DNA from 4 places in the Rhizobium sp. LEGMi-198b genome. Region 1 is predicted to be linked to each of the others. Evidence: predicted binding sites of a transcription regulator. Region 1 holds the regulator's gene; each other region holds the start of a gene.

The links. Region 1 encodes LexA, which represses DNA repair genes until DNA is damaged. Its sites were predicted from a motif close to TGTTCNNNNTGTGTTCNG; they were not measured.
Region 2: ACXHXG_RS02870 (nucleoside triphosphate pyrophosphohydrolase family protein) is a predicted target of LexA. The motif match lies at 4,625-4,642, and genes of this name have one in related genera.
Region 3: ACXHXG_RS17500 (helicase-related protein) is a predicted target of LexA. The motif match lies at 5,956-5,973, and genes of this name have one in related genera.
Region 4: ruvC (crossover junction endodeoxyribonuclease RuvC) is a predicted target of LexA. The motif match lies at 5,963-5,980, and genes of this name have one in related genera.

What each region holds. Positions count from the first base shown of each region.
Region 1 covers NZ_JBSYVH010000009.1:56,048-63,562, reverse strand. Annotated here, with positions in the region: gene ACXHXG_RS27935 (mechanosensitive ion channel family protein) at 1-1,099, shown strand, start outside; gene ACXHXG_RS27930 (DUF2721 domain-containing protein) at 1,205-1,696, shown strand; gene lexA (transcriptional repressor LexA) at 2,090-2,812, shown strand; gene ACXHXG_RS27920 (ComEC/Rec2 family competence protein) at 2,793-5,252, opposite strand; gene gltA (citrate synthase) at 5,533-6,822, shown strand; gene lpxB (lipid-A-disaccharide synthase) at 6,853-7,515, opposite strand, start outside.
Region 2 covers NZ_JBSYVH010000001.1:581,217-588,731, reverse strand. Annotated here, with positions in the region: gene ACXHXG_RS02895 (HAL/PAL/TAL family ammonia-lyase) at 1-801, shown strand, start outside; gene ACXHXG_RS02890 (RT0821/Lpp0805 family surface protein) at 818-1,276, opposite strand; gene pdxH (pyridoxamine 5'-phosphate oxidase) at 1,339-1,959, shown strand; gene ACXHXG_RS02880 (polysaccharide deacetylase family protein) at 1,965-3,023, opposite strand; gene ACXHXG_RS02875 (serine hydrolase) at 3,252-4,538, shown strand; gene ACXHXG_RS02870 (nucleoside triphosphate pyrophosphohydrolase family protein) at 4,649-4,957, shown strand; gene maiA (maleylacetoacetate isomerase) at 4,977-5,609, opposite strand; gene tldD (metalloprotease TldD) at 5,699-7,114, opposite strand; gene ACXHXG_RS02855 (invasion associated locus B family protein) at 7,179-7,515, opposite strand, start outside.
Region 3 covers NZ_JBSYVH010000004.1:210,388-217,902, reverse strand. Annotated here, with positions in the region: gene ACXHXG_RS17520 (RNA polymerase factor sigma-32) at 1-191, opposite strand, end outside; gene ACXHXG_RS17515 (CarD family transcriptional regulator) at 601-1,173, opposite strand; gene fdxA (ferredoxin FdxA) at 1,573-1,911, opposite strand; gene ACXHXG_RS17505 (RNA-binding S4 domain-containing protein) at 2,120-2,524, opposite strand; gene ACXHXG_RS17500 (helicase-related protein) at 2,528-5,713, opposite strand; gene ACXHXG_RS17495 (DUF3309 family protein) at 7,004-7,159, shown strand; gene ACXHXG_RS17490 (YMGG-like glycine zipper-containing protein) at 7,203-7,457, shown strand.
Region 4 covers NZ_JBSYVH010000002.1:995,501-1,003,015, forward strand. Annotated here, with positions in the region: gene ACXHXG_RS11470 (glycosyltransferase) at 1-628, shown strand, start outside; gene ACXHXG_RS11475 (NAD-dependent epimerase/dehydratase family protein) at 625-1,551, shown strand; gene ACXHXG_RS11480 (DinB family protein) at 1,520-2,083, opposite strand; gene ACXHXG_RS11485 (NUDIX hydrolase) at 2,099-2,608, opposite strand; gene ACXHXG_RS11490 (metallophosphoesterase) at 2,613-3,515, opposite strand; gene ruvB (Holliday junction branch migration DNA helicase RuvB) at 3,512-4,555, opposite strand; gene ruvA (Holliday junction branch migration protein RuvA) at 4,717-5,331, opposite strand; gene ruvC (crossover junction endodeoxyribonuclease RuvC) at 5,409-5,921, opposite strand; gene ACXHXG_RS11510 (LLM class flavin-dependent oxidoreductase) at 6,116-7,114, shown strand; gene ACXHXG_RS11515 (YebC/PmpR family DNA-binding transcriptional regulator) at 7,182-7,515, opposite strand, start outside.

The DNA of each region.
Region 1 (7,515 bases):
GGGGCTATTGACTGCCGTCGGACGGACGGCCGAAGCATTTGCAAAGGGACGCTGGCCTGGTGACAACAAGAACAGTGCGCGCATGGTGCTGGCCATCCGCGGTGCGCGGGCGCTCGTCATCGTAGCCGCGGTCGCCTGGATTACCGTCGTCTGGCACTATGATCCCAACATCCTCGCACGAGAAAATCCGGCGATCGACGCCGCTGTTCGCGGTGCGCTGAAGAGCGTCGTCGTTCTGATTTTGGCCGATCTCTGCTGGCAATTGTCGAGGGCATTCATTGACGAGAAATTGAGCGCCGCCGATAGCAGTGCCTCCTCGCCATCGGCGGAAGCCGCGCGCGCGGGCCGCCTTCGCACCCTGTTGCCGATCTTCCGCAACGCGCTGGCAGCCATCGTTATCGCAGCCGCCGTCCTCACCGTGCTGTCCGAAATGGGCGTGCAGATCGGGCCGTTGATTGCGGGGGCCGGCATATTCGGCGTGGCGATCGGCTTCGGCTCGCAAACGCTCGTCAAGGATATCGTCAGCGGCATTTTCTACCTGATGGACGATGCCTTCCGCGTCGGCGAATACGTTCAAAGCGGCAGCTACAAGGGAACCGTGGAATCTTTCAGCCTGCGTTCCGTCAGGCTTCGACATCATCATGGTCCGGTGTTCACAGTTCCCTTCGGCGAACTCGGCGCCGTTCAGAACATGAGCCGCGACTGGGCGATCGATAAATTCCTGCTACGGGTTCCGTTCAATACCGACGTCGCCAAGGCGAAAAGGATCGTCAAGCAAATCGGAGAGCAGTTGAAAGAAGATCCGGAAATCGGACCGCAGATTCTTGAGACCCTGAAAATGAAGGGGGTGGAGCAAATTGGCGACTTCGGTATCGAACTGAGCTTTGCTTTTACCGCCCTCCCCGGTCGGCAAACCTACATACGGCGCCAGGCCTATACCATGATCCGCGACGCCTTCATGGAAAACGGCATCGACTTCGCTCAGCCGACAGTGCAGGTGGGTGGCGAGGAAAAATCCGATGCCGCGATCGCAGCCATGACACTGCAGAGAAAGAAGATCGCTGAGCAAATGACGCAATCGGCAGCGCCGCCGACCTGACCGTTCGCGCGAGATCAGTCACCAGCCTCATCTCCGCGCCCTCTTTGGCAAGGCGACAACCCTGGAGCCGATACCGGATGACGTTGGACAGAAAGGAGATCCAATGTGCTGAATGACCATCTGACGTCTATTGCCGCGCACGTTATTCAAATAGCGCTGACACCGGTCTTTCTGCTGGCGGGCACCGCCGGGTGCCTCAATGTCTTCTCGGCCAGGCTCGCCCGCGTCTCCGACCGGGTCAACAGCCTTTTCGAACGGGTGACCTCTGAGGACCCGGATGAAACGCGGTTGCTGCAGCTCTATTATCTGCGACGGCGAACATTGGCGCTGGAGATCGCAGTTCTGCTCGGCACGGCATCGGGCGTGTTCACATGCCTTGCGACGCTCGGCCTCATGGGCGGTGCAATTCGACAGCAATTTCGCGAGCAATTGCTGCTCTGGCTCTTTGGCCTTGCCGTCTTCGCACTCATGGGCGCCTTTGTGGCCTTTCTCGTCGAGATGATTCTGGCCGGGCGCAGCATGCTAAGGCAGATCGCCAACGACCGTACCTTGCTCGAGCACCGGCACGGGAGTTCGAGGAAAAGTTCAACCTATTGATATCCCATCGAATATTACTACGGATGGCACCAATCCCGGCCCCTCAGAAATCCGGATTCCCAGTCAGATCCATAGCTTGCTCTCCATGGTTCGGAGAGTGTCGTCCTCCAAAGAGCTTATAGAACGAAGAACATGGCTTTTCGCCGCCTTGGAGATAATCCGTTTTGGGATCGTCCGAAATTTTGCTTCGCCCGATTCCGCATATATTTCTGCTATTTAGTTTGAAGGTGCCGGGAAAAAAGTCATCTGCCCGGGACCTGTTATGTTCCCATTTATTTGATGCACCTACAAAATGTTCACCGAAATTTAAGGGCTTGCGGAACACATATGGAACATATAGTGTCCGTTCTGGATTTGTTTCACGACACCTTCTCAGTCCCGAGGTTCAAAACGATGTTGACGCGCAAGCAGCAGGAACTGCTTCTCTTCATTCACGAACGAATGAAGGAGTCCGGTGTTCCGCCATCTTTCGACGAGATGAAGGATGCGCTGGACCTTGCGTCCAAATCCGGTATTCACCGTCTCATCACGGCTTTGGAAGAGCGCGGCTTCATCCGTCGCCTGCCGAACCGAGCCCGAGCGCTGGAGGTCATCAAGCTGCCTGAGGCCTATAGCCCGAGCCTGCAGCCTCGCCGCGGCTTTTCGCCAAGCGTCATCGAGGGTAGCCTTGGCAAGCCGCAACTTGTGCCGCCGCCCGCACCCGCCAAGCCGGTGAGTGAGGACAACAACAGTTCGGTTTCGGTACCCGTCATGGGCCGCATTGCCGCCGGCGTTCCGATCTCGGCTATCCAGAACAATACTCACGACATCACCGTTCCCGCCGACATGCTCGGCTCCGGCGAGCATTATGCGCTGGAGGTCAAGGGTGACTCGATGATCGATGCCGGCATCTTTGACGGCGATACCGTCATCATCCGCAACGCCACGACCGCCAATCCCGGCGACATCGTCGTCGCTCTCGTCGATGATGAAGAGGCGACATTGAAGCGCTTCCGCCGCAAGGGAGCCTCGATCGCGCTTGAAGCGGCAAACCCTGCTTACGAAACCCGCATCTTTGGGCCGGATCGAGTGAAGGTACAAGGCAAGCTCGTCGGTCTCATTCGCCGCTATCACTGACCGGTGACGCCGGCTTGAGCGGCGCGCCAAAAGTGTCTGTTCGCCAGTCGTAGGAGCGATGCAGGCTCCATGGCCGCGAAAGGTTTTCAAACGCCGCCGTTGCGACCGGTTTATTGGTGCTGAGGTTCATTTCAATAGATCCCGTGCGGCGCAGTGTTGCGCCCGTAAAAAGCATCGCGCCAGAGCGGCAGCGATCAAGACGCAGCCGTACGGAGGTGATGACGATATTGGCCGTGTCGCAGGCCGGAGCGAGATAGGCGGCATCTTCAATGGTGACAAGCATGTCGCCATTATCCAGCATTGCCACGCACCATGCACCTTTTTGGCAGGCGAAACCGCCCGGCCCGGCCGCGTCTAATGCCGCATCCATCGCCTTTCGAACGGTGCTCTGTTCTTCGGAATTCAGGCGACGATGCTTGTCTGATTTGCTGATTTTGGGGAGCTGACTATCCGGCGGAAGCATCGTTGGCGGTTGCTGCTCGGTGATCGCCAATGCTCTTTGCCACTGCTCGAAGATGAAATCCGGCGGTTTTTCGCGGTTTGTCGTCAGCGCACCGTTGCGCAACAAGGCGACCAGCGTGCCGTCCTCGGAGATCATGAGATCAGGCTTGAGGACACCGGGGCCGAGCGCCACGACTGCAACCGAACCGATGATCAAGAGCGCACCTGCATGTCGCAGCCATGTTCTCAGCAAGGTCATCAACAAGAAGCCGGCTATGACCGTCGGGAACAGCCAGACCGGCAGCCGACCGAAGGGAATATTGCCGCCCCAGGCGGCAACCGTTTTGGCAATGACGATGACGACATCAAGTCCCCAGCCGGTTATCTGCCAGAAAGGGGCATCAACGCCAAATGGCATCAGTAGCGTCGCCGCCATGCCAAACGGCATGACGACAAAGGAGACGACCGGCATAGCCGCCAGATTGGCGATGAGACCATATGTCGCCAATCGGTGAAAATGCTCTATCGAGAAGATTGCCGTCGATGCGCCGCCTATAAAAGAGGTCGACAATATGCTTCCGAAGAAACGGGAAACGAAGAGCAGCGGACGCATGACCCGGAACCGGGAGAGAACGCTCTCCCGATGCGGCCTCCTCGCCCAGAGCGAATAGCCGGACACCAACGCCAGGGTCGCGGCGTAAGACATCTGAAAACTTGGTCCGAGCGCCTGCGAAGGCGACAGTATGAGAATGACTATCGCCGATAGCGCCACGTTGCGCAGGCTAATGGATGGTCGGTCGAAGAGCACGGCGATCAGCATGATAGCCATCATGATGAAGGCACGCTCCGCGGATACCCCGAAGCCGGAAATGAGATAATAAGCCGTCACTGTAACTAGCGCGCCGAAGGCCGCAATCTTCTTTGTTGGCCAAGCCTGTGCCACGCCGAAAAACAGACTGAGGGCGTAGCGTAAACCGACATAAAAGATGCCCGCGGAGAGCGCCATGTTCAGGCCGGAGATGGCGATGATATGCGCAAGACCCGAGGTCCGCAGCGCTTCCGTCGTATCGTCTGAGATCGCTCGTCTCTCATCGGTGACAAGCGAAGCCGCAAAGGCGCCGGTGTCTCCGGGCAAAAGCGTCCTGATTCTATCGCCGATATGGCTGCGCAAACCGGCAAGCCAGATATCCGCCTTGTCGAGGACCGACCCCTGAACTACATCACTAGTCGGCGACAATAATGTCGGCGTTCCATAGGCAAAACCATTCGCGCCGGTGCCATCGAAATAGGCGCTGAAGGCGAAATCGTTGAGGCCGGGCAAGGCAGGTCCGGCCGGCGGCGTCAACCGCGCTCTACCCTGAATGCGGTCGCCGAGTTCGAAGGGCTGGAGCTGTTTGCGCACGAAAATGGTGATCTGCGCCGGCGGCCGGCGAATGGTCGGTTTTTCCGTTGCCTCCAGGGCGACGACATAGCGCCAACGGCCCTTGTCGTCGGCTTCACGCCGTTCGATCCGCCCGGTGATGGTGGTCGTCACCGCAGAGTCGAGCATCACCGTCGATGCGCGCCAGGTTTCGCATTGCGCCAGAGCCATGCCGGAGCACACCAGCATGCCGGCAAACAATATGTGCCGTAGCACTCGCCCCGCCTGCTGCTGGCGGAAAAATGCGACAGCGAAGATAAGGAGGGCCGTAAAAACAGCTTGCGGCGGCGGATCGGCTCCGACCGAGAACCAGACGATCGCGCCGGCGCCGATGTAGACCGGCGCAAATAGCATCGCGCGACCGTGCGCCGCCTCTTCTTCGGCTAAATGGTAAATGCTGAGTCGGATGCTGCCTGCCGCGAGGCGAAGGCGGGCAATAAGCGCGGCGTGGTCCTGTGTCCGCTCTGGCCGCGACGCTTTGGCACGAGAAATAACCGCGCCCACGCTCTGCTCGCGCACGGCAACCGCAGCCAATTCCCGACCATCCACCTGCGGATCCGGTGCCTCTAAATTAGGCATATATTCCAGCGCCCACGCAAAACTACAGCTATAGCGGGAGTTTTGCCGTCACCGGCCAGTGATTTCAACTGAAATCGGCATCATCGCCGACAAAAGACGCTAATTCACGCTTGCGCAAAACGGTCCCTTCTACCGCAGTGCCCAAAAGTTGATACTGCAATGCACAAATAGGCGTAAGGATAACTTGGCATTAGGCTCTGGATCATATAGCTAATCGTTAGTCGCTTAACCCTTTGGCGCTTTTTAAGGCGCCAATCCCGCCAAATCTTGGAGGATCAGCATGACGGAACAAAGCGCGAAACTAACTTGGGGTGAAAAGACGGTGGATTTGCCGGTTAAGTCCGGAACCATCGGCCCAAGTGTCATTGATATTGGTGCCCTTTATAAGAACACCTCCACTTTCACCTACGATCCTGGCTTCACTTCGACTGCGTCGTGCGAATCCAGCATCACCTTTATTGATGGCGACGAAGGCGTTCTGCTGCATCGCGGTTATCCGATCGAACAGCTTGCCGAACACGGCGACTTCCTCGAAGTCTGTTACCTGCTGCTCTACGGCGAATTGCCGACCGCAGCCCAGAAGAAGGACTTCGATTACCGGGTCGTGCACCACACCATGGTGCATGAACAGATGTCTCGCTTCTTCACCGGCTTCCGTCGCGATGCGCATCCGATGGCCGTCATGTGCGGCTGCGTCGGCGCTCTGTCGGCCTTCTATCACGACTCCACCGACATCACCGATCCGCACCAGCGCATGGTCGCAAGCCTGCGCATGATCGCCAAGATGCCGACGCTTGCCGCCATGGCTTACAAGTACCATATCGGCCAGCCCTTCGTTTACCCGAAGAACGACCTCGATTATGCGTCGAACTTCCTGCGCATGTGCTTTGCCGTGCCCTGCGAGGAATATGTGGTCAACCCGGTGCTTGCCCGCGCCATGGACCGCATCTTCATCCTGCACGCCGATCACGAGCAGAATGCGTCGACATCGACGGTTCGCCTCGCGGGCTCTTCCGGCGCCAATCCCTTCGCTTGCGTCGCCGCCGGCATCGCCTGCCTCTGGGGTCCCGCTCACGGCGGCGCCAACGAAGCTGCGCTCAACATGCTGACGGAAATCGGCACGGTTGACCGCATTCCGGAATATATCGCCCGCGCCAAGGACAAGAACGATCCGTTCCGGCTGATGGGCTTCGGTCATCGCGTCTACAAGAACTACGATCCGCGCGCCAAGATCATGCAGAAGACGGCGCACGAGGTTCTCGGCGAACTCGGCATTAAGGACGATCCGCTGCTCGACATCGCGATCGAACTGGAGCGTATCGCGCTGACCGATGACTATTTCATCGAGAAGAAGCTTTACCCGAATGTCGACTTCTACTCCGGCATCACGCTGAAAGCTCTCGGCTTCCCCACGACCATGTTCACGGTGCTGTTTGCGCTTGCCCGCACCGTCGGCTGGATCGCCCAGTGGAACGAGATGATCGAAGATCCGGAACAGCGTATCGGCCGCCCGCGCCAGCTCTATACCGGCGAACCGCAGCGCGAATACGTTCCGGTTTCCAAGCGTTAAGCCGAAGAAGCGAGACAACAAAAAACCCGGTCAGAAATGGCCGGGTTTTTTCTTGGACAGGACATCGAGAACGATCGCCGCGGCCTTTTCGCCGGGCGGCTCCTCGGTCTGCATCCGCTGCCAGACCAGATCGTAACCCTGAAGCATGGCTGCACGCTCGGGCGTATCGCTCGACAGCCGCTCCATATAGCGCGCCAGCAGACCGGGGCGCAGCACATCGTTGATCAGTTCGGGCACGACGGCATAGTCGGCAATCAAATTCGGCAGAGCTGCCGTCCAGGTCTTGATGCGCGAGAGTACGAATCGGGCAAGCCATTCCGTCTTGTAGGCCGAGACGACGGGAACGCCCGCAAGGCCCAATTCCAGCACCACGGTGCCGGAAGCCGCCATCGCCGCATCCGCTTCCGCGAAAGCGTTCCATTTGGCATCCTGGCCGACGAAGACATCTGGCTTGACGCGCCAGTTTTCAAGGAGGGAGCGCACCAATGCCTCCTGTCGCGGAACGGTCGGCAACACGTAACGAACGCGATCGTTTCGCCGGCTAAGCTCCGTTACCGCCTGCTCGAAAACCGGCAGAAGCTGACGGATTTCCGAGGAACGCGAACCGGGAAGCAACAGGATCGTCTTTTCTCCGTCAGGCGCGCCGAAAGGGCGAAGCGCACGCCGGCGGCGGGTTTCGACCAAGCTCGAATC
Region 2 (7,515 bases), on a different contig from region 1:
CCGCTGGCAAGTCGCTTGCGGCCCGGCCCCGGCCAGGGCGAAGTCGCGGCAGCGGTCCGTTCGCTGCTCGAAGGCGGCGATCTGATGAAACCGGGGGCAGCCCGGCGCCTTCAAGACCCGCTCAGCCTTCGCTGCGTGCCATCGGTCTCAGGCGCCGCATTGCATGCGCTGAGAGCGGCGTGGACTGCTACCGAACTGGAACTGCGCTCCAGTGACGACAACCCATCGGTTCTTGCCGATGAGGATGTCGTGCTGCCGACCGGCAATTTCGATCCCACCCATATGGTGCTGGCCTTCGACACGCTGGGGCTGGCGCTCGCCCGCCTTGCGGCTATGGCGGCCGAGCGAATCATGAAGCTGCTGTCGCCGGGCTTCTCCGATCTGCCGCGTTTTCTGGCGCCGGAAGGTGTCGGCGCCAACGGCTTTGGCGCCCTGCAAAAGACCGTCGCCGCGCTGACGGCGGAGATCGGCCACCTGGCGATACCCATGCCCTTTGCCGTGACGCCCGTCGCCGATCGCGTCGAGGATTATGCATCGCTTGCCATGTCGGTGATCGACAAGACCGGACGGCTGGCGGTGAAGCTGCGATATCTGACGGCGATCGAACTGATCGTAGCCGCGCGGGCCATCGATCTGCGAGGCGCAATCAAGTTGGGTGAGGGAACCGGGATGCTGTTTACCGTTGTCCGCTCGATGGTCCCACCGCTGGAGATGGACCGTTCGCCCAGCAACGATATCTACGCGCTTGCGGATTGCATTGCGGCGGGCACGCCGATCGGCCCGCTTCTGAGTATGAAATAAGAAAGAGAGGAGGCGATCAGCCGTCCTGCTGGAAACTCAGCAATTGCCATTCGCCTTGGCCGATAAGGCAGGTCTTGCCGAAGAAATTGGCGATGCCGTCATAGGAGTGGCGGGTGGTGCGGAACTGGCGGCAGACCTGTCCCGAGGCGTTGTTTTCGACGATGGTGTCGATGACGCCGGCGCTTCCCGTCGACGCATTCGCCCAGGGGACGGGCTGTCCGTTCAGCTTGTTGAGATCTGCCGAAGTCACCGCGTTACGCACGGTTGTCTCGTCGGAAACGCTGTCGGTCGTCACAGGAGCAGTCGGGATGGTACCGGTTGAAACGCTCCGATCCACCTTCGTCGAACTCAGCATGTCCATGCCGCCGCCGACGCAGCCGCCAAGGGAGAAAAGGGAGAAAATGGCAATCGCCATCGTCGCGCCTTTTGCAAGCTTGCGCTTTGTATGAACCGTCGACTTTGCTATGACTTCCACCCGAGTATCTTGGCCAGTGTTGGGGCTGGCGATTTTAGGAAATGCGGAGAATTTGAGCTAATATGTCGGAAAACGAGTTAACAAGCGGTGACTTCACCGAGCAGAACGAGCCCTTCGCGCTTTTCGCTTCCTGGCTGCGCGACGCTGAAGCCAATGAGCCGAATGATCCGAATGCGGTTGCCTTGGCAACGGTTGATAAGGATGGATTGCCAAATGTCCGCATGGTTCTTCTGAAAGGTTTCGATAGTCAGGGATTCGTATTCTATACAAATTTCGAAAGCCAGAAAGGCCAAGAAATTCTTTCCCAAAAGAAAGCGGCCATGTGCTTCCACTGGAAGTCGCTCCGGCGTCAGGTAAGGCTGCGCGGCCTGGTTGAAGTGGTCAGCGACAACGAAGCTGATGAATATTTCAAGACGCGTGCCCGCGGCAGCCGCATCGGCGCCTGGGCGTCGAAGCAGTCGCGTCCGCTCGAGGGCCGCTTCGCCCTGGAAAAGGCGGTCGCCGAATATACGGCCCGCTACGCCATTGGCGAAATTCCACGCCCTGCCTATTGGTCCGGCTTCCGCATCCGGCCGCTGTCGATCGAGTTCTGGCACGATCGCCAGTTCCGCTTGCACGACCGCGTCGAATTCCGCCGCGACGTGCCGGAGGGCGCCTGGGAAAAGGTGCGGATGTATCCGTAACGGAACTATGGTGAGGCCCGGCGCCCCATCAGCCTCATGGGGATGCCGGAGGCAAGTGCCGATGCATATCGAGCCTTCTGGTAGTGACCGTTCAACGACAGCCGCGGCAAATGGGTGATCGTGGCGGCACTTGCCTTTCCGATCGTCCCAGGCCGGGTCGTAACGCCGACGGAAAAGCCGAGTTCCGCTGCAAGCCGAGCTTCGCGAGGAGAGACCGCATTGGCCGTGCCGTAGGGATAAGCGATCGCCGCCGGCCGCCTTCCGATGATGTCAGCGACATAATCCGCCGACAACGCCATTTCCGCCGCCGCTTCCGCTTCCGGCAGACGGGCGAGCGCCCGGTGGCTGACCGTGTGGGCGCCGAGCGAGGCAAGCGGATGACGGACAAGCTGCCTCAATTCCCCGCGGTCCATGATTGTCGCGCGCACGAGATCCAGTGGCTCCATGCCGTTCCTTCGGGCGAGCTCGTCGATCCGGGCAACGGCCTCCATCTCGTCATGGGCATGAACATAGGCGGCAAAGCGGGCAAACACGGCTTGCCGTTGGCCGGCCCTGTTGAGATCGAAACTCTCTGTGCCCATGCCAAAGTCGAACGTTAGGCGATCCCGTTGGGCAAGCAGGTCGGCCAGCGTTTCCCACCATATGCTGTGCGTCCTCTCCGACAGGCCTTGGGTGACGAAGATCGTGAAGGGCGTGCCGTGGCGGGCAAAGACCGGCAGCGCATAATCGAAATTGTCGCGATTACCGTCGTCGAGTGTGAAAGCAGCAAAGGGTGGCTTGTTGCGATCACTTGCGATACGGTCCGGCAACGCATCAAGAGAAATGAATTCATAACCATCCCGTTTCAGTCGCGTGATCGCGCTGTCGAGGAATTCGGGCGAAATTTCTAGATGCGCATTCGGGGCAAAGGTTCGGGGCAAGGGAGGGCGGACATGATGCAGGGTGAAGATGGCACCGAGGCCGGCGACGTCGCGCATCAGGCCGAGGTTTTTCAGAATTGCGGCGGTTTCCAGACCGCCGGAGATCGCCGCGCGCTTGAGACGAATTCTGATGCCCTGTTCCATAGGGATTGACCCGGTTGAAGAATGCCCATGATCTAGCCCATCCGCCGTTAAGTCTTGCTGAATCTGCACCATCTTTTCAATGTGTTAACCGTTATTTTACCAGCAAAGGCAAAATTGGAATTCTGTCGAGGGTGTTGCCTCAATATCGCACCGAAATCAGGCTCTTGTCGCAAATGCGCACAACAGGTTGATGCGGTGTATTGGCATTTGTTTCAGTTGGGGACGAATATGAAAAAACTTTTGATGGCCCTTTCTGCGGCCGTCTTGCTGTTGAGCGCACCGGTAGCGAGCTTTGCGGGCAGCGCCTATTTCATCATGGACGCGAAATCCGGCAAGGTGTTGGCATCGGATAATGCCGATGATCTCAACCACCCTGCCTCGCTGACCAAGATGATGACGCTGTACCTGACGTTTGAGGCTATCCATCGCGGTAAGCTGGGTTGGAACACGGCGATTCCGGTCTCGAGCAACGCCTCCGGCAAGAGCCCGACCAAGCTCGGCCTGAAGCCGGGCAGCACCATCACCGTCCGCGATGCCGTCAACGGCATGATCATCAAGTCCGCCAACGATGCCGCCACTGCCATGGGCGAAGCGCTGGGCGGCAGCGAAAGCGGCTTTGCCCGCATCATGACGCAGAAGGCGCGCGAACTCGGCATGCGCCGCACTGTCTTCACCAATCCATCGGGCTTGCCGAGCATGGAGCAGGTGACGACCGCGCGCGACATGTCGACGCTCGCCGTTGCGCTCATCAACAATTATCCTCAGGAATATCGGCTGTTTTCGCAGTCGAGCTTCACCTATCGCGGCAGCCGCGTCCGTGGCCATAACAATCTGATGTATCGTTACGAAGGCATGGACGGCATCAAGACCGGCTACACCAATGCCTCCGGCTTCAACATCGTCAGCGCCGTGCGCCAGGGCAACCGCCGCGTTATCGGCGTCGTCATGGGCGGCGCGACTGCCCGCGGCCGCGATGCCTTCATGGCCTCCCTTCTCAATCGCTATGTGCCGAAAGCGACCTCCGCCACTTCATCGCGCCTGATGGCAAGTGTTGGCGGTGCAAAGCAGGTCGAAGTTGCTTCGGCGACGGATGATGTTGCTGCCGATGTCGATGCGCAAACCACGGCCACGACGACGCGCAAGCGCGCCGAGTTCACGCCGGCTCAGGCCCCGCTCGCCTATGCCGCCACGACAAATGTGACCGTGCCGATGGATCGCCCGATGGCGATGGATGAAATCCAAAATGCCGGCAAACCGGCGACCGGCGGTTGGCAGGTGCAGATCGCAGCTACTCCGACGGCGCAGGCCGCCAAGGACCTGCTGTCCGAGGCTCAATCCAAGGCGGGCGGCGCTCTTGCCAACGCTTCGCCCTATACCGAAGCCGTCGGCAAGGGCAGCAACACGGTCTATCGCGCCCGTTTCGTTGGCTTCGGCAGCCGCGATGATGCGAATTCCGCCTGCGCCGCGCTGAAACGCAAGGATTTCAACTGCATGCTGTTGCCGACCAAGGGCTGAGCGGAAATCAAGTTTTGAAACTATCAAGACGGCGGGGCACAAGCTCCGCCGTCTTGCTATTTCCGGCAGAATCGTTCACTTCTGTTAAGAACATACAGGGAACAATATTGATGTTATCCGATCTGATCCAGCAGTTCGAAAAGGCTTCCGCCACCTATGCCGCCGCCAACGGATTGGAGCGCGATGCCGACTGGTTTGTTTTGAAATTGCAGGAGGAGATGGGCGAACTCACCCAGATCTGGAACAAAACGACCGGCCGCGGAAGACGCAAGGGCATGTCGGACGAGGATCTGGCTACTGCGTTGGCCGACGAAACCGCCGATGTGCTTGGCCATATCCTTCTCTTCGCCCACCGCAACAGCCTCGATCTCGCCGCTGCCGTCGAGCGGAAATGGCGGTTCCGGCCGGAGGAGAGGTGAGAGCGGCTGGTTGCCACGTTCAAGAATGAGAGAAGTCGACCTGTGCTTCCGGGCGTGCAAGCCGAAAGGCTTCGAGTTCGTTGCAGCGTTCTTCGACTGCCAGGAGTGTGGAATAACGGGATAGATCTACGCCAAGACGGCGGGAGGCGTTTAGTTGCGGCACAAGATGCAGGTCCGCCCATCCCGCTTCTACGCTGAAGCAATACGGCCATTGGATCGGTCGGCGCCGTAGGGTTTCCTCCAGGGCGTCAAGGCCTAGAGCCAGCCAGTGGCTGACCCAGACCGAAACTTGATGATCGTCGGCACCTATGTCCGATTTCAAAAAGCGTCTGACACGCAGAACGGTCAGAGAATGCATTTCCGATGTGATGAGCCCGGCAAACGCTTTTGCCTCCGCGCGGACGACGGGATCGGAAGGCAGCGGACTTGGCGCTGGATACGCTTCCTCAAGATAATCCAGGATAGCAGACGATTGCGCGATGATACGTCCGCCGATGTCGAGAGCAGGTAGAAGACCTTGAGGGTTCAATCGCTCATATTCGCCGGGCGCCAATGAGCTTACCGGTGTATAAGTGAACGGAATACCTTTGAGGTAAAGTGCTATACGCACCCTTTCGCCTGCGGAATTCTGCCAGCGTGACAGCAAGCGCATGGAGGTCCTCTTCGGTCAAAAGCTATCAACAGCATCAGCCTCCGTCGAAGGCTGATGGCCACTGCCATGGGCATAGCTTTAGGCAGACTTCAAGCCTTCGTCCCGCCGACCGTCACCTGATCCATCCGCAGATGCGGCTGGCCGACGCCGACGGGGACCCATTGGCCGCCTTTGCCGCAATTGCCGATGCCGGTGTCGAGTTTCATGTCGTTGCCGATCATGGAGACGCGCTTCATCGCTTCTGGGCCGTTGCCGATGAGCATGGCGCCCTTGATCGGTGCGCCGACCTTGCCGTCTTCGATCAGATAGGCTTCGGTGCAGCCGAAGACGAATTTGCCGGAAGTGATGTCGACCTGGCCACCGCCGAAGGAAACGGCATAGATGCCCTTCTTCACCGAGGCGATGATCTCTTCCGGTGTCTTGTCGCCGCCAAGCATATAAGTGTTGGTCATACGCGGCATTGGCGTGTGGGCATAGCCTTGGCGGCGGCCGTTGCCGGTTGCCTTCATGCCCATCAGGCGGGCATTCTGCCGGTCCTGCATGTAGCCGACCAGCTTGCCGTTCTCGATCAGCACATTGTAGGCCGAAGGCGTGCCCTCATCGTCGACGGTGATCGAGCCGCGGCGGTTTTCGATCGTGCCGTCATCGACGACGGTCACGCCGGGAGCGGCGACCATCTGGCCGAGCAGCCCTGCGAAAGCCGAGGTCTTCTTGCGGTTGAAATCGCCTTCCAGCCCGTGGCCGACGGCTTCGTGCAGCATGACGCCCGGCCAGCCGGAGCCGAGAACGATGTCCATTGTGCCGGCCGGCGCATCGATCGCCTCGAGATTGACCAATGCCTGGCGCAAAGCTTCGTCAGCGCCGCGGCGCCAGTTCTCTTCCGTGACGAAATCGCCGAAGCCGACGCGGCCACCGGTTCCGAAGGAACCTGATTCCTGTCGGTCGCCTTCGCCGACCATCACCGAGATATTGACGCGCGTCATCGGCCTGATGTCGCGAACGCGATGGCCGTCGGCGCGCAGGATATCGACCACCTGCCAGCTCGCGGCAATGGAGGCCGTGACTTGACGCACCTTGCCATCCTTGTTGCGCAGATAGCTGTCGATCTCCTGCAGCAGCCTCGCCTTGTCCTCGAAGCTTGGGCTCCCAATCGGGTTTTCGTCGCTATAGAGTACTTTATTCGTGCGCTGAGGCGCGGCGGCGTACGAACCCGCATAGCCGCTGGTGACCGCGCGCACCGCATCGGCGGCGCGCTTCAGCGCGGCTTCGGAGAGATCGCCCGCATGCGCATACCCCACCGCTTCGCCGGCGACGGCGCGCAGGCCGAAACCCTGTTCGGTGTTGAAGCTGCCGCCCTTCATGCGTCCGTTGTCGAAGGTCAGCGATTCCGCCTGGACATGCTCGACGAAAAGCTCGCCATCGTCAGCGCCGGCCAGTGCTTCGGCAACGATGCCGCGCAGCTTGGTTTCGTCGGTATCGAACAAGGTAAGAAGATCGGTATTCATGGATCAAGTGCTCCGTTCAGAGCCGATGTAGGTTTCGGACGGCGAGAGAGCAAGCCCTGTCGATTTACGGAAGCGCGTCGTAGCCTTCGGCAAAGCCCTTGAGGTCGACAGGAATGCCGATGCCTTCTTCCGGCGACTGGAAGACGATGAAGGTGGCCGTCGCGCCGCTGCGCAGCGTTTTCAGCAACTCGTCCTCAAGCACCACTTCGGCATAGCAGCCGTCCGAGAAGCAGCGCACGAAATAAGCGCGGCCGATATCCTTGCCGTCGACATTGAGGCCGAGCCCGTTCGGCAGCAGCACGCCGAGCGGCGCCAGCACGCGAAGGATCTTCGACTTGCGATCGGCGGTCTTCAGCACGACGACCGAAAGACCGACTTCCGGCCGGTCCTCGGCAATGACG
Region 3 (7,515 bases), on a different contig from region 1:
AAGCCGAAATTGCGGAATTTGCCCGCCATCGAAATAACGAGGCGCATGTGGGCTGTGGCGATCTTGTTGCGAGCGCCGCGGTCGTCGTGATCCTTCCAGCGGATGGCGAGGTCGTGCTCTTCGTCCCGGCCGAGATAGGGAGCGGCCATCGCGATCTTAATCATACGCCGATCTGCAGACATATTCTTCATATGCATATCCCCTAATCCTGCCCCAAAATCGTCTCTGTGCTACGGTCAACGGAAAAGACAGCAAACATCGCTTCCCGACATCGCTGCGCGGGTGAAAATCTATGAATGGAATGCAATTGGAGGCCGATCTCCGGATATCCGACGATCGGTGTTACGGGTCTAATTCGGCTTCTCCGAAATGACCTGGCGAAGGAAATGACTTCCGATCGCCGGGAAATTTCCAATCAAAACGCATGGGGTCCGGTCCTCGTGAACGTTAAGGGAAACGGCTGGGCGAGAAACTCTGATAACGAGAAAGCGCGCACCAGCCGCAAATACGAAACCTAAACGCATCAGACCAAAAAAGGTTCCAAAGAAAAAACCCGGCTCGAAGGCCGGGTTTTTTGACGTGGTATGTGAGCTTCCGGTCTTATGCGGCTTCGTCTTGGGAATCGTCTTCTTCGACGACCTTGCCGCGCTTCGGGCCCTTGTTCAGATTGACTTCGACGAGGCGAACGGCCTCGGTCTCGGACATCTTGTTGACGGCGGCGATTTCGCGCGCCATGCGATCGAGCGCAGCTTCATAGAGCTGACGTTCGGAATAGGACTGCTCCGGCTGGTTCTCGGCGCGATAGAGATCGCGAACCACTTCGGCAATCGAGATCAGATCGCCGGAATTGATCTTGGCATCATATTCCTGGGCGCGGCGCGACCACATGGTACGCTTGACGCGAGCCTTGCCCTGAACAACCTTAAGCGCCCGATCGACGAAATCAGTCTCGGAAAGCTTACGCATTCCGATGCTCATGGCCTTGGCCACGGGCACCTTCAGACGCATCTTGTCTTTTTCGAAGTCGATTACAAAAAGCTCAAGCTTCATGCCTGCGACTTCTTGCTCTTCAATCGCGGTAATCGTACCAACACCGTGAGCGGGGTATACGATCGATTCGCCGGTCTTGAAGCCATGGCGTGCTGCTGAAGGTTTTTTCTGCTGGATCGTCATTCTTTTCAAAAACTCCCTGTTACGCACCCAGCATGAGCCGGGGCCGGGTCAGTCAGGCCCGGTTGAGACGGAAGCACCGTCGGGGTGACTTCATCCTGGTCCAGCCAGACGCGTGCAAAAAGAAATCCGTTCATCGCGATCCCAGACCCGACAACTCAAAACGTTGATATGTCAAGGAAACCGCGTACGGATTTGTTACTTGCTTTCGTGATGGTTTGGGGCACGCGAAATGCCGCAGTGGATCAGTGTGAGGAAGCTATCACAAAAATCTGACTAAATCAATAATTTGCTTTACGCACACCAAAACGGCCACGTCGACCGCTCCGGCGGCCAACGGCAATGATTCGTCTTTAAGCGTTATCGACTACACCTTTATCGAGGGCCTGTCACGGCCCTCAATCAGTCACCCGAACCAGGGTTGGTCGAGAAATATTTCTCGAACTTGCCCTGTTCGCCGTCCATTTCCTTGGCTTCCGGGAGAGGATCGCGCTTGACCGTAATATTCGGCCAGATCGAGGCATAATCCGCGTTGATTTTCAGCCACTTGTCGAGGCCCGGCTCGGTATCGGGCTTGATCGCCTCGGCGGGACATTCCGGCTCGCAAACGCCGCAATCGATGCATTCGTCGGGATGAATGACGAGAAAATTCTCACCCTCGTAGAAGCAGTCGACGGGGCAGACTTCCACGCAATCGGTGTATTTGCAGCGAACGCAATTGTCGGTCACGACGTATGTCATGAAGCACTCCAGGGATGTCTCTCGTTTTCCGCGGATGCGCAACCTGGAACGTCACGCTTTTCCCTCGGAAGCCGGCGGACAGGCGTATGCGCTATGCGCAGGCATGCCGACCGGCTGGTTACCAGCGGGTTGACCGTGAGGTATCGACTTTGCCGGCCAATTTCAAGGGATAAACAGTCCCAAAATCATGGAGTTCGAGCACGGTTTTCTAATCATCCTCGGAGGTCAGCCGGTCTATAGCTCGCCGGTCGCGTTTCGTCGGCCGTCCGCTGCCCGGCGCGCGGAGCGCCTGCTCGAAGGGAGTGAGACGTTTTGTCTCATCTGGCGGCGGCGTCAGATCCTCATAAAGCAGCTTCGCTTCTTCAAAGGGACCTCTGCGCTCGCCCGGCTGACGCACGATCAGGACGACGTCGCGCCGCTCGAGCGAGAGCTCGATCCGGTCGCCTGCCTTGACGCCGTAGCTCGGCTGAACGACCCGCTCGCCATTCACCCGCACGCTGCCGTTCTGGACATAGACCTGCGCCAGCGAGCGGGATTTTACCATGCGGGCAAAGAACAGCCACTTGTCGATGCGCTGGCGCGAACCGGAAGATGGCTGCTTTTCGTCCGTCATGGCCTATTTCTTCATCTGCTCCTTGAGGGCAGCGAGCTTGGCGAAAGGAGAATCCGGATCGATCGGCTTTTCCTTGCGCGGCGGCTTGGCCTCGAAGCGCAGCGGCTGCGATGCGCCGCGATTGTTGCGGTCGTTCCGATCATTGCGATCGTTACGCTCTTTCCGGTCACCCCGGTCGCCGCGATCCTGGCGGTCGTTGCGTTCGGAACGATTGCCCTGATGCTGCGGACGGCCGCCGTCGCGATTGCCGCGCGGTCCTCGGTTGTCGCCACGGGCCTCGCGCCCTTCGCGATTATCCCGGCCCTCGCGGTTGCCTTCGCCGTTCGCCTGCTGCTCGCCACCGCCGTTGCGGCGATTACCCTGGTGACCGCGCCCCTCGCCCTGATGGCCGCGACGATCGCCATGGCCGCGTCCACCCTGGCGCTGCTGGTTATCGCTGCGTCCGCCAAGACGCCAAAGCAGAACCGGCTTCGGTTCGACCGCCTCGGCGACGGCATCGGCAACCTGCAACTCGGTTGCTGCCTCTGTGGCGTCCACCGGCTCGGCGGCGGCAGGCTCAGCAGGAGCTTGCGCTGCGGGAACCGCATCCTGTGCGGCGGTTTCGCCTTCGGTAGCCGGCTCATCGCCTGCGCCATCGGCATCGTCGTGATCGGCCTTCTCTGCGACGGTTTCCGCAGCCTGCGCCGGAGCAGGTGCCGAGGAGGTATCCTGCTGCGAAAGGAAGGCTGCCGCGTCTTCGGCCTTCACGGCGTCGGCACGATAGCCGAGACCCTTCAGGATCTCTTCCATATCTTCCAGCGTTGCGCCGAGGATGGAGAGCATCGCCGTCGTCGTCGTGAAGCGGCGGCCGTCATAGGCGCCTTCCGGACGCGACGCCTGGCCGGGCTTCCACTGCAGCAGCGGACGGATAATATCCGCCAGCCGCTCAAGAATATCGATGCGCACCGCCCGCTTGCCGAGGAAGCGGAAGCCGGCGAGCTTATAGAACATGCGCTCGAAAGTCGGATCGGTGACCACGGACGTACGGCCCGCCGCCAGAACCGGGATCAGGTCGCCATAGCCCGGCTTGTCGAGGCCGTCGTTCTTCAATGCCCAAAGCAGGGTGATGAGCTCGGCCGGAGCCGGCTTCAGCAGAGCGGGCACGAAAATGTGGTAGGCGCCGAAGCGGACACCATAGCGGCGCATCGAGGCGCGCGCGTCCTGGTCCAGCGATTTCACCTCTTCCGTGACGTCGCGGCGGAAGAGCACGCCGAGATTTTCGACGAGCTGGAACGCCAGCCCCTTGGCAAGACCCTGCAAATCTTCGGCGCGCGACAGATCGTCGAGCGGCTTCAGCACCGTGCTGATATGATGATTCACGAAGCGCTCGATGCGCGCGGCGACATGATCACGCGCATTGCCCGTCAACTGCTCGTCTGCGAGCAGGATGACGCGCGGACGCATGACGTGATCGCTGCCCGACAGCCGCGCCACGGGATCGCCGAGCCAACGGACGAGGCCATCCGCACTGATCGCCAAATCGCTGTTGCCTGCCGCATGGATACGGGCGGCGCGCGCCTCGAACTCCAGCGCCAGCGCCTTCTGCGAGGCCGTCTGGACAGCCTTGGCGTCCGGCCCCTCGGTTCCCGCGATAGGCGTGAACCGGAATCCGGTCAACTGTCCCACATGATGCCCCTCAACGAAGACATCCCCATTCACACTGATTTCAGCTTCCAGCATCGCATTCTCTCTCAGGCGCTTCATGAGCACAGATGTCCTGCGATCAACAAAGCGTTTCGTCAACCTCTCATGTAACGCGTCAGACAATCGATCTTCGATTTCCCGCGTCTTTTCTTGCCAGTGTGTCGGATCGGCAAGCCAACCGGGCCGGTTCGACACATAGGTCCAAGTCCTTATCTGCGCGATTCGCGCCGAAAGCGTGTCGATCTCACCGTCCGTCCGATCGGCGCGATGCACCTGCTCGGCAAGGAAGTCCTCTTTTACCGTGCCATAGCGCACAAGGTCGGAAAAGAGGGTGGCGATAAGATCGGCATGCTGGGCGGGCGTAATCCGCCGATAATCCGGAAGCGCGCAGGCTTCCCATAATTTTTCGACCCGCGCCGGATTATTGGCGAGATCGGAAATCTCCAGATCGCGCGACAGATATTCCAGCGCCTGCTGATCGACCGCCGGCAGTGCCCGCGTCAAGCCCTGTACGCGCGGTGCGCTCTCGAGGCTCGCGCGCAGCGAAGCGATCGAGGAGAAATCGAATTCCTTGGTGCGCCATTGTAGCACTTTAACCGTATCGAACTCGTGACCCTCAATGCGCCGTACCAATTCGTCGTCGAAGGGATCCACCTGGCCCGTTACGCCAAAAGTGCCGTCCTTCAGATGACGACCGGCGCGGCCGGCGACCTGGCCGAGTTCGCCCGGATTGAGATTGCGGAACTGATAGCCGTCAAACTTGCGATCCTGGGCAAAGGCGACGTGATCGACATCCAGATTGAGCCCCATGCCGATCGCATCGGTCGCCACGAGATATTCGACATCGCCGGCCTGATAGAGCGCGACCTGTGCATTGCGGGTACGCGGGCTGAGCGCGCCGAGGACAACGGCGGCACCGCCGCGCTGGCGACGGATGAGTTCGGCGATGGCATAGACTTCGTCGGCGGAGAAGGCGACGATCGCTGTGCGCTGCGGCAGGCGGGTGATCTTCTTCTGTCCGGCATAGAAGAGATGCGACAGCCGCGGCCGCTCAACCACGGTGATCCCCGGCAAGAGCTGCTCAAGGATCGGCCGCATCGTGCCGGCGCCGAGCAATAGCGTCTCGTCCCGCCCGCGCAAATGCAGGATGCGGTCGGTGAAGATATGGCCGCGCTCCAGATCGCCGGCGAGCTGCACTTCATCGATGGCGACGAAAGAGGCCCGCGTCTCGCGCGGCATGGCTTCTACGGTGCAGACGGAATAACGCGCATTCGGCGGCGAGATCTTTTCCTCGCCGGTGACCAGCGCGACATGCTGAGCCCCAACCTTCTCGACGACACGCGTATAGACCTCGCGCGCCAAGAGCCGCAGCGGCAGGCCGATGACGCCATTGCCGTGCGCCACCATGCGCTCGATGGCATAATGGGTCTTGCCGGTATTGGTGGGTCCGAGCACCGCGGTCACGCCGCGTCCGCTCAGGATCATTGGCTGCGAAGTCTGAGTCATAGGTCCATGCATGGGCGAGAAACCACTGTCTTCCGATCAGCAAGGTCCCCAGGGAAGAGAAGAAGAGATGACGACCATATGTGACAAAGGCAAGACCTGAAATGCAAAAACAACGGCCGGAATATGCGATTTTATCTTTGGCGGCTTCAACCGAAAGCTACATTCTCTCTGCATCCAAAACGAGTCCTGGTAAGTCGAGAACAGCTTGAGAACGAATCGGCGACGAATCGCTGACTCCGCCCTGTTCCCTTTGTGTTCACCACTACATATGGATTTCGATTTACAAACCGCCACCAGATAGTGAATCGCATTAGGACTCCTTTTTCGCGTGAATCAGGAGCCATCACGCGAATCCAGCGAACCAGCCTTCCCGTTTGGAAACATGGTTAACCATCTGTAAATTCCGCAATTTTCCGAGGATAAGTATCGAGAACGGCTCTGGGTTAAGATTCGGGCCAAAGCCGGAACGAATCGGCGACGAATCGCTGACTTTCCACAATTCCGCATTTGTTCTCCACAACATCTAGTGCCTTCTCCGGCGAAATGCCCAGGACTCTGCAGGGTTGAAGCGCCAAATCACGTCGAATCGTGGATTGCAATTAACTTTTGAGCGAAACGTAATATGAAAAGTCCATAATCTCTCGCATTGATTGCAATCGTTAACTTCCGACCAAAGCCGGAACGAATCGGCGACGAATCGCTGATTATCTCGTGTACTGTATTTGTTCACGGCTAGATATAGCGTTCGGAGGGGAAGCTCATCCAAAGGGAGGATGATGTGACGATATGGGTAGCGAAAAAATTCGCCGGCATTAACCATTTCGACCGAGGAATTACCACTTTCCGGCGATAAGGCCTAAACCTTCCTCGCCGAAAGGGGTAGGTTCTCCGAGGCCACAATCCCTGCCGCCGTTAACCAAAGCCCAAATACAGAACGAATCGCTGACGAATCACGGACAAGCTCGCTTTCCCGTTTCGTTCACCGCAACATATTGTATTTTAAATTGTTTTTAACCATATCCCGCGGTCGTCGGCGGGTATTTTCTTGCGCAGCTCGCAGCCGGGCATTAACCTTTGCCCGGGGCATGCCGGCTCATCTTCATGTCTTGTTATTTCTGAGCCGGAACAATTTCTCGTGAAATAAGTTTCTATCGACAGCGGCATTGGTGCGCCCTCATTCTCGAGGAGTGGATAAGGACGCATCGGCACTTGTATCTAGGCGCATCTTATCCGCTTGCGTGAGGTCGCTCTGGCGGGATGCTCTAGGCGCTGGACGCGGAGGAATACGCTATGCTTGGTACAATATTGCTCGTGATTTTGATTCTGCTGCTGATCGGAGCGCTCCCGAACTGGGGTTACAGCCGAGGTTGGGGATATGGTCCATCAGGTGGTCTCGGACTAGTTCTCGTCATCGTTCTTATTCTGCTATTGATGGGCCGGATCTGATCCGGCTGAGTTTGTTGAAGATCTCACACTAGGGAGCAATACCATGAAGAAAATCATTGTCGCGATCGCTCTTGTCGGCGCACTCGCCTCATGCACAGCAACCGAGAAGGGCACAGCCATAGGCGCCGGCACCGGCGCGATCATAGGCGGTGTCGCCAGCAATAGCTGGGGTGGCGCCGCAATCGGTGCCGTCGCCGGTGGCGCCGTTGGCTACCTCATCGGCCGGTCCCACGAGCACCAGGGCTATTGCATCTACCGCGACCGCTATGGCCGCCGCTATGAGGCTCGCTGCCGGTAAGCCGGTATAGACAAAGATCGATTTCTTCCGACCGATCGTCAGCGCTTCGTTGACGATC
Region 4 (7,515 bases), on a different contig from region 1:
TCTGGCGCTCTCCGACGAATTCAACGAGCGCCACGCGCGCGGCAATCTGCATGCCAACGCTCCCTTCACCAAGGGTCGTAAGCCTTCCTTCCACTCGCCGCTCGATAATTTCTGCAAGCTCAGGCTCTGGCAGCTCATCGACTATGACACCTGTGTCTTCATCGATGCGGATGCATTGGTGCTGAAGAATGTCGACAGGCTGTTCGACTATCCGGAATTTTCCGCCGCACCCAACGTGTATGAAAGCCTTGCGGACTTTCATCGAATGAATTCCGGCGTCTTCGTCGCCAAGCCGTCGCTCGCGACCTTCAAGGACATGCTGAAGCTGCTCGATCGTCCCGGCATTTTCTGGCGGCGCACCGACCAAACCTTTCTCGAGACATTCTTCCCGGATTGGCACGGCCTGCCGGTCTTCATGAATATGCTGCAATATGTATGGTTCACCATGCCCACGCTTTGGGACTGGAACAGCATTTCGATCCTGCATTACCAATATGAAAAGCCTTGGGAGAAGAACCACCCGAAGGCCGATCAACTGAAACCGCTGATCGATTTGTGGCACCATTTCCATGCCGGGCGTGACGTGCCAGACATCACCGCATTCGCCAATCCGAAAGAGGCGGCATGAAAGTTCTGGTCTCGGGCGGGACAGGTCTCGTCGGCCGCTATATCGTCGAGGAGCTGCTTGCTGCTGGATATCAGGTTGCCGTCGGCGGCCGCAACGCACCGGAATCCAGCCTCTTCTCTCAGCCCGTCACCTTCGTGCCATTTAGCCTCGATCCTTCGGAAGATCAGAGCGACGTCTTCGACGATGCCTATTTCTTCGTGCACGCGGCCTTCGCGCATGTCCCCGGCAAATATCGCGGCGGCGAAGGCGATGATCCCGAGAGCTTCCGCCGGTTCAATCGGGATGGCACGATAAGGCTATTCGAGACGGCAAAACGCGCGGACATCCGCCGCTGCATCTTTCTCTCGTCGCGCGCCATCTATGGTGATCGGCTGGCCGGCGAGACGCTGACGGAAGACACCATCCCGACGCCGAACACGCTCTATGGCGAAGTGAAGCGCGATGCCGAACACGCCCTCTTCTCCTTGTCCGCGCCCAGCTTCCTGACGGCGAGCCTAAGGGCGACAGGGGTCTACGGCGATCTCCGCCCGAACAAATGGGATGATCTTTTCACGGACTACCTTGCGGGAAAGACCGTTCCTTCCCGCGCCGGAACCGAAGTCCACGGTCGCGACCTCGGCCGCGCCGTCCGCCTGCTCTTGGAAACAGAGACCAGCCGCATCAATGGCGAGGCTTTCAACCTCTCGGATATTCTCACCGATACGCACAATATCCTTGCGCACTTGCAGCGGGCAACCGGCTGTCCGAACCCCCTGCCCGCACCCGCGTTACAAGGCGTCGTCAGCGCTATGGATACGTCGAAAATCCGCGCGCTCGGCTGGCGCGGCGGCGGCACGGCCTTGCTGGAAGAAACTATTGCGAAATTGACGATGCCGCCGCGCCATGCGGGTTTCAGCGCATCAGAATCGTCTCGTCCCAGCTAAGCGCTGCCAAGTCCTCACCCCGAAATCTCGCATCGTCGGCAACGATGAATTCATCCAGTTGCGGCGGGGCGACGCTGCTGCCGGCGAGCATGGCATGCACCTGCCCGCGATGATGGGTCTGGTGCTGGAAAAGATGGTTCAGCACATCCTCCGCACGCTCCCTCTGGATGCGGTCGCCGCGATGCAGATCGATCACCCGTACCAGCCCCTCGGGATTCAGATGTTCACACAGAACCACGAGCCGCGCGTCGACTTTGCCTTGCTCCACCGTCAATGCATCGAGCGTGTCGAATGGCTCTTCGATGTCGAAAGCCTTAAGACCAAGCGTCCCGCCCTCCAGCGCATCGACATAAAACCAGTCGACGGTCAGGATGTGATTAAGGGTCAACTTGATCGACGGAAAGAAGCTCACCCGCCTGGCCTCGAACTCACCAGGGCGAAGCGCCGCACAAGCCCGATGCAATCGAGTATTCGCCAAGGCGTTGTTGTAAGCGAGCTTGCGGAACACGCGGATCGGATCGAAACCGGACATGCTGCACTCCCTCCTCTACGCTTTGTCGAGATCGCCGTCCCGCCAAACCAGATGGCGCGCGGTTATCGGCAGACTTTCGATTTCGTCGGCAATGAAATAGGGCGGAATATCGAGTGCAACCAGCGCCTCGCGCGTGGCCGGCACCCATTTGAATTCGAGATGATTGTCGCCGTCTTGGATGCGATGAACGATCTCCTCCGGCCGAAACGGGAAACCCCGGGGGATATCCATCACATAGTAGAGCCCCAGCTCATGCCAATCACGGCGCTCGTAGTGAAAGAAGTTCTCCACCATCCAAAGCAGCCGGCCAACCACAACGTCGACGCCCAGCTCCTCCATCATCTCTCGCCGCAACGTCTCCTGCGACGTCTCGCCGATTTCCGCCCTGCCGCCCGGAAAGGTCCAGAACGGCTCATGCACAGCGCGGTGGACGAGCACATGCCCCTCGCGAAAACCAAGGCCCGCCACGCGCATCTGGTATCGCGCATGACCGGCGTTCACCCTGATGGCCCTGCGTTTCGACATCGCCCTATCCCAGATCGATCACAACGATTTCCGGCGGGACGCCGACGCGAACCGGCGCCACCGAACAGCCCAGGCCGCCGGAGACGATGATATGGCGGTCCTCTTCGACAATATGGCCATAGACATACCGGTCGCCATAGCGCGACGGCAGATAGGGCGACCAGCCGAAAACCCTGACCTGCCCGCCATGCGTATGACCGGACAAGGTCAGCGACACGCGCGACGGCACGGTCGGAAAGATATCGGGCTCATGGGCGAGCAGGATAACCGGCGCCGAGTCATTCACCTGCGCCAGCGTGCCGTCGAGATCATCGAGTCCCGTCGTGAACTGGCGCTTCCAGCGGACGCTCCGGCGCAAAGCAAGCTGATCCTCGACGCCTGCCAGCCAAAAGCCGTGTCCATCCTTTTCGAGACGAGCCGAACGATTGGAATAGACCGGAATTCCGACATCCGCCAATGCCTTATGACTGAAGGTCGGGCCTGAGCCGCGCTTCTGCGCCGCCGCATCGTGCCACCAATCATGATTGCCGACGATCGCGTGAACGCCGAGCGGCGCCTTCAGGGCCGCGAGCTCCGCCGCCCATACCCGATGATCGACGCGTCCGGTTACGAAATCCGTCCCCGACGTGTAATCGCCGAGCAGAACGATGATATCGCCACCGAGATCGTTGGCACGGGTGCAAATGGAGGCGATGCGATCGGCCGTCATCCACGGTCTGCACGCATGAAAATCGGCCAGTGCCACGACCCTCAGTTTCAGCCCCGGCGTCCAACCAGGCGGCGTCAACTGGTAGCGGGCCACGTTGAGGCGCAAGACGGGCTCGTATCCAAAGGCATAGCCACCGAGCGCCATCAATCCGACGATACTGCTGCCGAAGAGCTTCAGGAAACCGCGACGGCCGATCACTCGCCTTCCTCCTGGAACAGCCTGAACTGTGCTGCCTCCAGGTCCTTTGGCGGCTGCATCCCGAGATGTCGCCAGGCGATCGCCGTCAGTACGCGGCCGCGCGGCGTACGCTGAATGAAACCCTGCTGTATCATATAGGGCTCGATGATATCCTCGATCGCGTCGCGCGGTTCGGAGAGGCCCGCGGCGATGGTTTCGATGCCGACCGGGCCGCCGCCGAAATTGACGGCGATCATATTGAGATAGCGCTTGTCGAGCTGATCGAAACCGACATTATCGACCAGCAGCCGGGTCAATGCCTCATCGGCGATCTCGCGGGTTACCGCCTCGGCCTTTGCCACTTCGGCGAAATCACGTACCCTGCGCAGCAGGCGGCCAGCGATGCGCGGCGTGCCGCGGGCGCGCCTGGCAATCTCGCGCGCGCCCTCTTCGGTTATCCCGAGCCCCATCAGCCGCGCTCCGCGGCGCACGATCAGCTCCAGTTCCTCAACCGTATAGAAGCTCAGGCGAACAGGAATGCCGAAACGGTCACGCAGCGGCGTCGTCAGCAGGCCGAGACGCGTGGTGGCGGCGACCAGCGTGAACTTGGCAAGATCGATCTTCACCGAACGCGCCGCCGGGCCTTCGCCGATAATCAGGTCAAGCTGAAAATCCTCCATGGCCGGATAGAGGATTTCTTCGACGGCCGGATTGAGGCGATGGATTTCATCGATGAAGAGCACGTCCCGCTCTTCGAGATTGGTCAGAAGCGCGGCAAGATCGCCGGCCTTGGCAATGACAGGGCCGGACGTCGAGCGGAAATTGACGCCGAGTTCCTTCGCCATGATCTGCGCCAGCGTCGTCTTGCCGAGACCCGGGGGGCCGACGAACAGCACATGGTCCAACGCCTCGCCGCGTCCCTTTGCGGCCTCGATGAACACCTTGAGATTGGCGCGCGCCTCTGCCTGGCCGGTAAACTCGTCCAGCGACTGCGGCCTAAGCGTCACATCCAGGTCTTCGCCCCGCTTTTCCGGCGATATCAAGCGTGCGGCTTCGCTCATGTCAGACGTTCCATTCCCGGTATGCGTTTTGCGGCTTTGATGCTGAAGACCATGGCGGTCACCATGGCTCCCTCCCTTAGATCACCATTCCGTGGAGGAGCGCCATGAGTCGATCTCCTTACCTTGAGACAATAGTAAGGAATAGAAAAAGGTGCAAAGGATCACCGTGCAAGTTCCTTCAATCCCAGCCGGATCAGCTTGGCGCTGTCTGCTTCCTCACCCGCCGATTTCATCGCAGCCGCAACCGCATTTGCGGCCTGGTCGCGGGAATAGCCGAGATTGGTGAGCGCAGAAACGGCATCGGCGACCGGGGCGGAAGCGACGCCATCGCCCAATTCCTGCTTTAGGCCGATATTGATCGCCTCGCCCGCAAACGCCGGCGCCTTGTTCTTCAGCTCGGTGACGATGCGCATCGCCACTTTCGGCCCGACACCCGGCGCCCGGGATACGGCGCCGCGGTCCTGCAGCGCGATCGCATTGGCGAGCTCCGACGGCGTCAGCGTCGACAACAGTGCCAGCGCCACCTTCGCGCCGATACCCTGCACCGTCTGCAGAAGATTGAACCACTCCCGTTCAAGCACCGTCGTGAACCCGAAAAGACGGATCTGGTCCTCGCGGACATAGGTCTCGATGAAGAGAACACAGGCCTCGCCGACGGAGCCGAGTTTCGACAGCGTGCGTGCCGAACAATAGGCGACGTAGCAGACGCCATGCACATCCACGAGCGCGTAGTCCTCGCCGATCTCTTCGATTGTGCCTTTCAACTTGCCGATCATGAATGATGTCCGTCAGGGATGGGTTTCGGGAGAGATAAGGTCAAGTGAAGGAAAGTAGGAGCGATAACGAAAACAAACTACCCCGCCAGCGCCGCCTGACGCATCCGGCTGGCGCCACGATTGTGGGCATGGCAGATGGCGATGGCGAGTGCATCGGCGGCGTCGTTGCCTTTGAACTCCACCTTCGGCATCAGGATTTTCAGCATCATGTGGATCTGCTGCTTCTCGCCATGACCCACGCCGATCACTGCCTTCTTGACGGCATTCGGCGCATATTCGGCAACCTGCAGCCCGGCACGCGCGGGCACGAGCATGGCGATACCGCGCGCCTGGCCGAGCTTCAGCGTCGCCACCGCATCCTTATTGACGAAGGTCTGTTCGACAGCGGCTTCATCCGGCTTGTAGCTGTGGACGATATCGGCAAGCCCATCGTGAAGCTGGCAGAGGCGCGACGCGAGATCCATCTCGCCGTCCGACGTCACCGTCCCCGAGGCAACGAAACGCAGGGAATTGCCCAACGTGTCGATAATGCCCCAGCCGGTGCGGCGCAGGCCGGGATCGATGCCGATGATTCGAATCGTATTCTGCATGCGTCAACCTATCTTTGGAGCTGCAGATGTGCCAGCAAAATGTGAACGAAACAAAAACAAATTCCCAAACCCAGCCTCTTTCTGCAGCTTTGAAATTAGGGTGACGAAATTGCCGGGCAGGGTTTGGAACGGAGTGTCGGCGCTCCTACATGGAGACAATTGCTCCTCCCCTTTCACCACGCAGGTCTCTTGCCATGGTCCCCTTTTCCATCCTCGATCTTTCGCCCGTTGCCGAGGGCAGCACAGTCAGCCAATCCTTCGAAGGCTCGAAGCGCATGGCGCAGAAGGCGGAAGCGCTTGGCTACACCAGGTTCTGGCTGGCGGAGCATCATGGCATGCCAGGCGTCGCCAGCGCCGCGACCGCGGTTGTTATCGGCCATGTCGGAGCAGCCACTTCGCGCATCCGCATCGGCTCGGGCGGCGTCATGCTGCCGAACCATTCGCCGCTGGTGATAGCGGAGCAATTCGGCACGCTCGAAGCCCTGTTTCCCGGCCGCGTCGATCTCGGTCTCGGTCGTGCGCCGGGCACGGATATGCGCACGGCGCAGGCCCTGCGTCGCAACCTCGATGCCGGCGCCCAGAGCTTCCCCAATGATATTGTCGAGCTGCAGCATCTGTTCAGCCCGGCCGACGAGAACCAATCGATCCTTGCCGTACCCGGCAACGGCGCCAAAGTGCCGATCTGGCTGCTCGGATCGAGCCTCTACAGCGCCCATCTCGCCGCCATGCTCGGCCTGCCCTATGCTTTCGCCTCGCATTTTGCGCCGGAAGCTTTGCTCGATGCCGTCGCCATCTATCGCGACCGCTTCACGCCGTCGGCAACACTCGACAAACCCTATGTCATGGTCGGCGTCATGGGCTCGGCCGCGGAGACCGACGAAGAGGCGGATTATCACTTCACCTCGGCACAGCAGCAATTCGTCAACCTGCGCCGCAATGTCCGCGGCCCCTTCCCTCGCCCCCGCAGGGACATGGACGATTTCTGGACGCCTATGGAAAAACTGAATGTCGAACACACCCTGCGTTACGCCATTGTCGGCTCACCCGCGACTGCGGAGGCCAAGCTTTCGCAGTTCATCAAGGATACGGAAGCGGACGAAGTGATCATTTCGATGCCGATCCACGACATCGAGGCGCGGCTGAGATCGGTGGAGCTATTCGCGCAATTGCCGTCATTCAAGAAGGCTGCCTAATAATAGAAAAGCCCCAGTCTCCCTTGGCAAAACCTGGGAGACTGGGGCTTATTTTTAGAGGAAAAAATCAGGCCGAGAGCTTGGCCAGAATCTCTTCGGAGACTTCGAAGTTCGAATAGACGTTCTGCACGTCGTCGTCGTCTTCCAGGCTGTCGATTAGCTTCATCAGCGACTGCGCCTTTTCTTCGTCGACCGGCACATTGTTCTGGGCACGCCAGATCGCCTTGACGGTTTCGGCTTCGCCGAGCGTTGCTTCGAGTGCCTTGGCAACCTCGTTCATCGCTTCGAAACCGCAGATGATGGTGTGGCCTTCCTCATCGCTCTCGACATCGTCGGCGCCGGCTTCGATCGCGGCTTCCATCACCTTATCCGCATCACCGACCTCGGGCTTGTAGGTGATT